3 regions of the Arthrobacter zhaoguopingii genome follow, and region 3 is predicted to be linked to each of the others. Evidence: riboswitches for the same ligand, from Rfam matches in the RefSeq annotation. Region 3 holds a riboswitch; each other region holds the start of a gene.
What was found. A riboswitch is a leader RNA that binds a small molecule or an ion and turns the genes downstream of it on or off. The one in region 3 is predicted to bind cyclic di-AMP.
Positions count from the first base shown of each region.

Region 1: linked by a shared signal. The riboswitch ahead of GVV77_RS14825 (M23 family metallopeptidase) and the one ahead of GVV77_RS10945 (C40 family peptidase) in region 3 are both predicted to bind cyclic di-AMP.
Region 2: linked by a shared signal. The riboswitch ahead of GVV77_RS13860 (NlpC/P60 family protein) and the one ahead of GVV77_RS10945 (C40 family peptidase) in region 3 are both predicted to bind cyclic di-AMP.

Region 1 is NZ_WIAE01000013.1:3,270-5,583, reverse strand. It holds gene GVV77_RS14830 (siderophore-interacting protein) at 1-838, shown strand, start outside; cyclic di-AMP (ydaO/yuaA leader) riboswitch at 962-1,195, shown strand; gene GVV77_RS14825 (M23 family metallopeptidase) at 1,200-2,054, shown strand; gene GVV77_RS14820 (diacylglycerol/lipid kinase family protein) at 2,080-2,314, opposite strand, start outside.
Region 2 is NZ_WIAE01000011.1:5,564-7,877, reverse strand. It holds gene GVV77_RS13865 (M23 family metallopeptidase) at 114-878, shown strand; cyclic di-AMP (ydaO/yuaA leader) riboswitch at 1,002-1,153, shown strand; gene GVV77_RS13860 (NlpC/P60 family protein) at 1,207-1,959, shown strand; gene GVV77_RS13855 (NlpC/P60 family protein) at 1,993-2,314, shown strand, end outside.
Region 3 is NZ_WIAE01000007.1:34,884-37,197, forward strand. It holds gene GVV77_RS10940 (NAD-dependent epimerase/dehydratase family protein) at 1-345, shown strand, start outside; gene GVV77_RS10945 (C40 family peptidase) at 486-1,358, opposite strand; cyclic di-AMP (ydaO/yuaA leader) riboswitch at 1,362-1,535, opposite strand; gene mutM (bifunctional DNA-formamidopyrimidine glycosylase/DNA-(apurinic or apyrimidinic site) lyase) at 1,661-2,314, opposite strand, start outside.

The DNA.
Region 1 (2,314 bases), on a different contig from region 3:
GGTCGACCTCCCCGGCGAACTTCTGCGCGGAGCCGGCGACGGCTGGTACCAGCGCTGGCTCGGCCTTGACCCGGCCGAACGCGGCGTCATGCGCACCTACACCGTTCGAGCGTCCCGCTGCCAGGGCCCCTCGCCCGAAATCGACGTGGACTTCGTCCTGCACTTCGACGCGGACGGCAGCGCCGGGCCGGCCGCTCGATGGGCTGCCGGTGCGGCCCCCGGGGCGACGCTGTGCCTGATCGGCCCGAACGCGGCGGCCGCCCGGTGTGCAACCGCCGGCGCCTACGGCGGCATCGAGTGGAAGCCCGGACTGGCGGGCTCGGTTCTCCTGGCCGGGGACGAGACGGCGGTCCCGGCCATCAGCGCAATCCTCGAATCCCTGCCACCGGATCTTGGCGGGCAGGCCTTCCTCGAAGTCGCCGACGCAGCGGACATCCAGCCCCTTGAAACCCCCTCCTCGGTGGAGGTCACCTGGCTCGTGCGCGGACGCGTGGAGCACGGCGGACTCCTGACCCAGGCCGTGCGCCGCGCCCTTCCCCCACCCGGCTGGGCCGTCCTGGCCGGGTCCGCCCCGGACCGGCAGGGCGCCCCCGGGCCCGAACCCGAGGAGGTGGACGTCGACCGCACCATCCTCTGGGAGACCCCCCAGGCGCTCTCCGCCGCGGCCTCCTCGACCGCCGAACGCCCGCCGGGGTCCCAGCCGTTCTATGCCTGGATCGCGGGGGAGGCCTCGATGGTCCGGGAGCTGCGCCGGTACCTGGTCCGCGACGTGGGCATCGACCGGAAGCAGGTCGCCTTCATGGGGTACTGGCGCCGCGGCAGGTCCGAATCTGCGTAGCGGCACGGCGTGTTGCTGCCGACACGCCCGGTGGAATATAACGGAATTGTAACTTCCGGCAAGATGAGTAAACTTGCTTGAAGTCTCAACACCGTGTATTCCCTGGTCCGTACGCCCAGCCCTGTCAGCGGACCGCCCTGACCCACCTCATGACAGGGGCGGAGGACCCACTTCCCGGCAGCACACCGCTGTCTTCGGGGTGAAGCCTTCACTGCATTGAACTGTCCGCACACAGCGGACCGGATGCCTGCATGCCCGCTAGAGGGGGCATGCAGGGTGCCGGCCCTGTGCAGTGGGGCCGAGTCGACTCTTGCTCGAACCCGACAGCTAACTTCGCTGGCGTCGCAGAGAGGCATTGAACTTGACCAACCCGGCCCTGCCCGGACGCCGCCGCGCGTCCGCAGCTGTCCTCAGCGCCACTTCAGCAACACCGGCTCCCGCCGCACCGGAAGCCGTCCCAGCCTTCCCGACCCGCCGCTCGCTGCGGCCCGAGCCGCTGCCGGTCCGCCGGCGCGAGCTGCGCCGCACGGCGGCCGCCGACACCAAGCCGGCGGGCCTCCTTCCGCGGATGCGCGCCGGAGCCCTCGTCGTCGGCCTGGCCGCCGTCGGCGCGGGCCTGGTGATGGGCGCCGTCCCCGCCCCGGCCTCAATGGACACCAAGACCTCCACGGTCCAGGCCGCCCCGGCCGCGTCCCTGCCGCAGATCACCGCCGACGCCGCCGCCGACATCGACTTCAGCCGCCAGAAAGTAGCCGGCGTGGCAATGACCAAGTCCGGCGCCACGGCCAAGACCCTCTCCACCGGGATCGCCCGCACCGGCGACAAGCCCACCCTCTCGGCGCCCCTCGAGAACCTGAGCGTCGCCTCGACCTTCGGCTACCGCGTGAACCCGCTCGGCGGCTACGCGCCCGAACTTCACACTGGCGTCGACTACGCGGGAGCGTGCGGAACCCCCGTCAAGGCCTCGGACAAGGGAGTTGTTGTCGACGCCGGCTGGCACGCCTACGGCGGCGGACAGCGGATCGTGATCGACCACGGTGACGGGCTCAAGTCCACCTACAATCACCTCAGCTCGATCGGCGTCAGCACGGGCCAGGCCATCGCCCGTGGCGCGCTGATCGGGGCCGTCGGCACCACCGGAAACTCCACCGGGTGCCACCTGCACTTCGAGGTCCTCGTCAACGACGAGAAGGTCGACCCCCTGCCCTGGCTCTAGGCCGGAACCCGCCCCTGCCGGCCGCCTACGGCAGGGGATTGCTGAGGATCGCCGGGTCCTTGCGGCCGTAGGGCATACGCAGCCGGAGCGACTCGGGCTTCATCTCGAAGGACATGTGCGTCGCCTTACCCAGCGGGTCGCCGTCGAGCTGCACTTCGAGCGGCTCGTGGAGCTGCACCTCGGCCCGGCTGCACTGGTAGTACTCCAGCGACGGATCCTTGCCCTTGCCCTTGGCGAAGAGCTTGCCCGCCACATTCAGC
Region 2 (2,314 bases), on a different contig from region 3:
GCCGGCCCGCAGGAGCGCACAGCATTTCCGCTCCCGGGACGCGTCCGCCGCTGCGGCGCCCCCGGTGCGGCCTGCCCGGTGCCGGGCGGGCATCGGCAGTGAAAGGGGACAGCATGCCGAAACACCGGGTGTCAGGCCGCCGCCGCGCGGAACCCGCCCAGCCCGCGCCGCGGCCGCGGGACGCGCACCGGACCAGCCGGCGCCGCAGCGGCCGGTGGGCCGGCGGCTCACCGGACCGGGCCGGACAGAAGCTGGCGATGGCCGCGGCCGTCTCCGGGCTGGTCCTGACGGCGGCCCTGCCGACCACTGCCGCAGGCACCTCGGCCTCGGCCGCCGGGACCGTGCCGGCACCGCAGGAGGTCCGCGCCCCGGAATCGGCAAGCATCAGCTTCACCCCCGTTCCCCTTCGAGGTTCCCAGGACTTCGACACCCAGCTCCGGGCAATCGTTGCCGCCTCGGACCGCCCGGGAGTGCCGCTGGGCGTGAAGGGCTCCCTGAGCGGGCCGCTCGAGACCCTCAAGGGCACCTCCGGGTTCGGCCACCGCGTCAGCCCGATGACGGGCCTCGCTGGGGAGTTCCACTCGGGGCAGGACTTCAGCGCCGCCTGCGGCACTGAGGTCCGCGCCGCCGCCGACGGGACCGTGATGTCCGCCGGGTGGCACCCCTACGGCGGCGGCAACCGGGTCGTCGTCGACCACGGCAACGGCCTGGAGACGACCTACAACCACCTCGCCTCGATGGAGGTCGCCAAGGGGGATGTCCTCGCGCGCGGAGCCGCCGTCGGAACCAGCGGCAGCACCGGCTCCTCCACCGGATGCCACCTCCATTTTGAGGTTCTGATCAGCGGGCGTCCGGTCGACCCGATGGGCTGGCTTTAGGGGCGACACACCTGTCGTGATCTGAATGTGACAATTGGGTCAGATGTGAGGTACGGTACTACTCGTGCCAAATCGTTATAGATTCGGCGCCCTCAAGCAAATCGCCTAGCTCTGCCATTGCCTGAGGTCCGTCCGCACAATTCGCATGGCAGAGGCGGGGGAACCAATTTTTGGGTTTCGTTTAGAAATCCTTGGGGTTAAGTCGCTGATTTCAGCGGCCGGGTGACTCCCATCCGAATCCGACAGCTCACCTCGCAGGCATTGGGAGAGGCAATCAAACGTGTCCAATAGCTCTTCTCTGGGGCGCCACCGCGCCGTCCAGGCTCCTGTGAATCCGCTAACGGCTCTCTCAAAGGCCGTCACCTCGAATGCCGGCTCGGTCGGCCGCCAGGCCGCCGCCGTCGTCGCCGCCTCGGGCCTCGTGCTCGCAGCCGGCCTCCCGGCCCACGGCTCCTCCACCGCCGAGCGCGAAGTACAGTCCTCCTCCTCGCTGAGCGTCACCGCTCCGGAAACCGCGGCCGTCAGCGCCGCGGCCACCGCCGCCGTCTCGTTCGAGCGTGAAGCCGTCACCGTGGCCCCCGCGCCCGTCGTCGTCGAAGCGCCCGTCGTCGAAGCGCCGGTCGTAGAAGTCCCCGCTGCGGCCCCGGTCGTCCGGCCCGCAGTCGCAGCCCCCGCCGCTCCGGCTCCTGCCCCCATGCAGGTTGCCGCCGTCGCCGCCCCGGCTCCGGCCCCCGCCGCTCCTGCCCCCGCACCGAAGCCCGAGGTTCCCTCCTCCGGCATCGGCGCCGCACTCGTCGGATCCGCCTATTCCCAGATCGGTGTCGCACAGGACTGCACCGCGATGGTCGAGAAGGCCCTCCGCTCGGTTGGAAAGTCTGTGGGTGACCTCGCCCCCGGCCAGTTCTTCCAGTACGGCGACGTCGTCGGAACCCCCGCGGCCGGCGACCTTGTCATCACCGGCGGCCACGTCGCCATCTACGTCGGAAACGGCCAGGTCATCAGCGGTGGCCTCAACGGCCTTAATACCGGTCTTCACTCCCTGTCAGATCTGCCTGGCGCAAGCTTCGTCCGCGTTCGCTAGAACCCCTCTCTCAACACCTTCTGGAGATCTCCCATGTCTAATCGCGCCTCCATTGCCCGCCACCGCGGCGCAGCGCAGCGTACGGCTACACTCACCACCCTCGCCAAGGCCGTCAGCGACAACGCCGGCGGAATGGGCCGCCAGGCTGCCGTCGTTGCAGCCGCGTCGGGACTGGTCCTCACCTCCGGTGTGGCAGCGAACGCCGCCGACCTGCAGCCCGAGCGTGAATCCTTCACCTCGACGCTCGAGGTGACCGCGGCGCCGGCCGCCGTCGTCGCCGACGTCAACGCGAAGGTGGCGTTCAACCGCACCCCCGTGAAAGCCGTCGCCAAGCCGGTCGTCGTCGAAGCACCGG
Region 3 (2,314 bases):
GGGCACGTGCAGGGCAGGGCGCTGGTCGTGACCAACGGCGAGCCGCGGCCGATCGGTGAGATGATCGCCGGAATCTGCAGAGCGGGCGGCGTACGGCCGCCACGGTGGAGCGTGCCCGGGGCCGTGGCCCGGACGGCGGGCTCGGTTGTCGAAAGGGCGTGGCGGCGCTCCGGGTCGACCCACGAGCCGCCCATGACCCGCTTCCTCGCTGAACAGCTCTCGACGGCGCACTGGTTCGACCAGCGGCAGACCCGGGAGCTGCTCGCCTGGGTCCCCGAGGTGTCGATCGACGAGGGCCTCGCGCGTCTGGCCGCCCACTACCGGGCACCGGGGCCCCGCTTCTGACGCTGCGGCCCTGACCGCAGCTACCGGGCACGCCCCCATCCGCGGGATGCGCGGCCCGAGTCCGGGCGCGTCGGTGGATAGCCAAAAGGCCGGTACCCCTTTCGGGGCACCGGCCTTTTGCGTGCTGAAACAGCGGGGTATTAGCCGGCGGTGTAGTAACCGTCGACCGACATGGCGCTCACGTCGTGGACGAGGGTGCCCTGCGAGGGGTTCAGCGCGCTGACCATCTTGCCGTTGCCGAGGTAGATGCCGACGTGGCTTCCACCGTTCTGGCTGACCAGGTCGCCCGGCTGCGGGTTGGCGGTCGGGGTCAGGGCGGCGAACTGCGACCAGGTGGTGCGGGGCAGGTCGATGCCGTTCTGGGCGTAGACCCACTGGACAAAGCCGGAGCAGTCCCAGCCACCGAAACCGGTGCCACCGAAGACGTAGCCGGAGCCAACGCCCTGCAGTGCCGTGCCGGTGATGCCATTGGTCGAGGCGGCGCCGATGACGCGCATCCCGTTGCTCTGGCTGCTGATGCCCATCGGGTTGCTGGCGGTCGCAGCGGTCTGGGCCGGTGCTGCCTGCGGAGCAGGAGCGAAGGCCTGGACAGCGGCGGCGGGCTGCGGAGCAGCAGCTACGGCTTCGCCGGAGAGGACGATGGTCTGGCCCGGGTAGATGACCGAGTCCCAGCCCATTCCATTGGCGGCGAAGATGGCGTCAAGGCTGACCCCATACTTGCCGGCGATGCTTCCGAGCGTGTCGCCTGCAACCACGGTGTGCGAGGTTGCGGAGGCAGGGGCTGCCTGGACAGCGGGGGCGCTGACCTGCGATGCGGACGTGCTTACCTCAACCTCGCCGGCAGCGTTCGCCGGAAGCGTTGCACCGAGCAGGATGCCCGAAGCTGCGACGACGACGGCTGCCGGGCGGCCAGCTACGCCGGCAGTTGCGGCGACGGCGCGGGTTGCGGTCTTGAGGGGACTGGTGCGGACCGGGGTCGCCCGGTGGCGCGCGATTGTACGATTCTTGGACATAAAGTTGCCTCTCCCGATGCCTGCGGAGTTAGCTGTCGGGTTCGGATGGGACACCCGGGCGCGCCGGACCATCTCCCCAGATGATGTCCGTGCCGCGCCTTAACCCCTAGGACTCTTCACAAAGAGCCCGCTCTCGGTTCCCCCGCCCCTGTCGGAAATGTTATGCGAACGGTCCTTCTGTCACCGACAGGGTTAGGCAGTCTGACGAAGGGCGCCGGTCCATGATGTCCCGGCGCGGGTCTAACGCTACCTGCGCATCTCGGAATTGTCACATTCAGATCACGGACGGGTAAACGCTGTAACTACCAGCGGGCATTGCGCGGTACCGGCTGGCATCGAGGGCAGCTGTAGGAGGAGCGGTTCATGAAGACATCCCTGCGCATCCGGGTTTCCCGCCCTTCCGCGGCACACCGCCTGCAGTGCTCGCCTGTGCGGCCGTAAGCGTTGAGAGATCGTTCGAAGTATCCCGAGGTGCCGTTGATGTTCACGTAGAGCGAATCGAAGCTCGTTCCACCGGCCTCAAGCGCCCGCTCCATTACCGACCGCGCCTCCTCGACGAGTCGGAGGGACTCGGACCGCCGGAGGGTATCGGTGGGGCGGGCGAAGTGGAGGCGCGCGGCCCACAGTGCCTCGTCGGCGTAGATATTGCCGATGCCGGAAATGAGTGACTGATCAAGCAGAGCGCGCTTGATGCCTGTGCGGCGGGCCCGCAGCCGGGCGTGGAAGACGTCGAAGGAGAAGGCGGGGTCGAGGGGGTCACGGGAGATGTGGGCGGCCTGGCGCGGAATCAGCGGCAGATCACCCTCTCCCCTGCCGCCCGGGAGTCCGTCCGGGGTCGGTTCGAGGTCCGCAAGGAACATCCCCCCAAAGATCCGCTGGTCGACGAACCTCAGCTCGGAGGGCAGTTCGACCCCGGTTTCGTCGCGCGCCGGCGACAGCACAAGGCGGATCCGAAG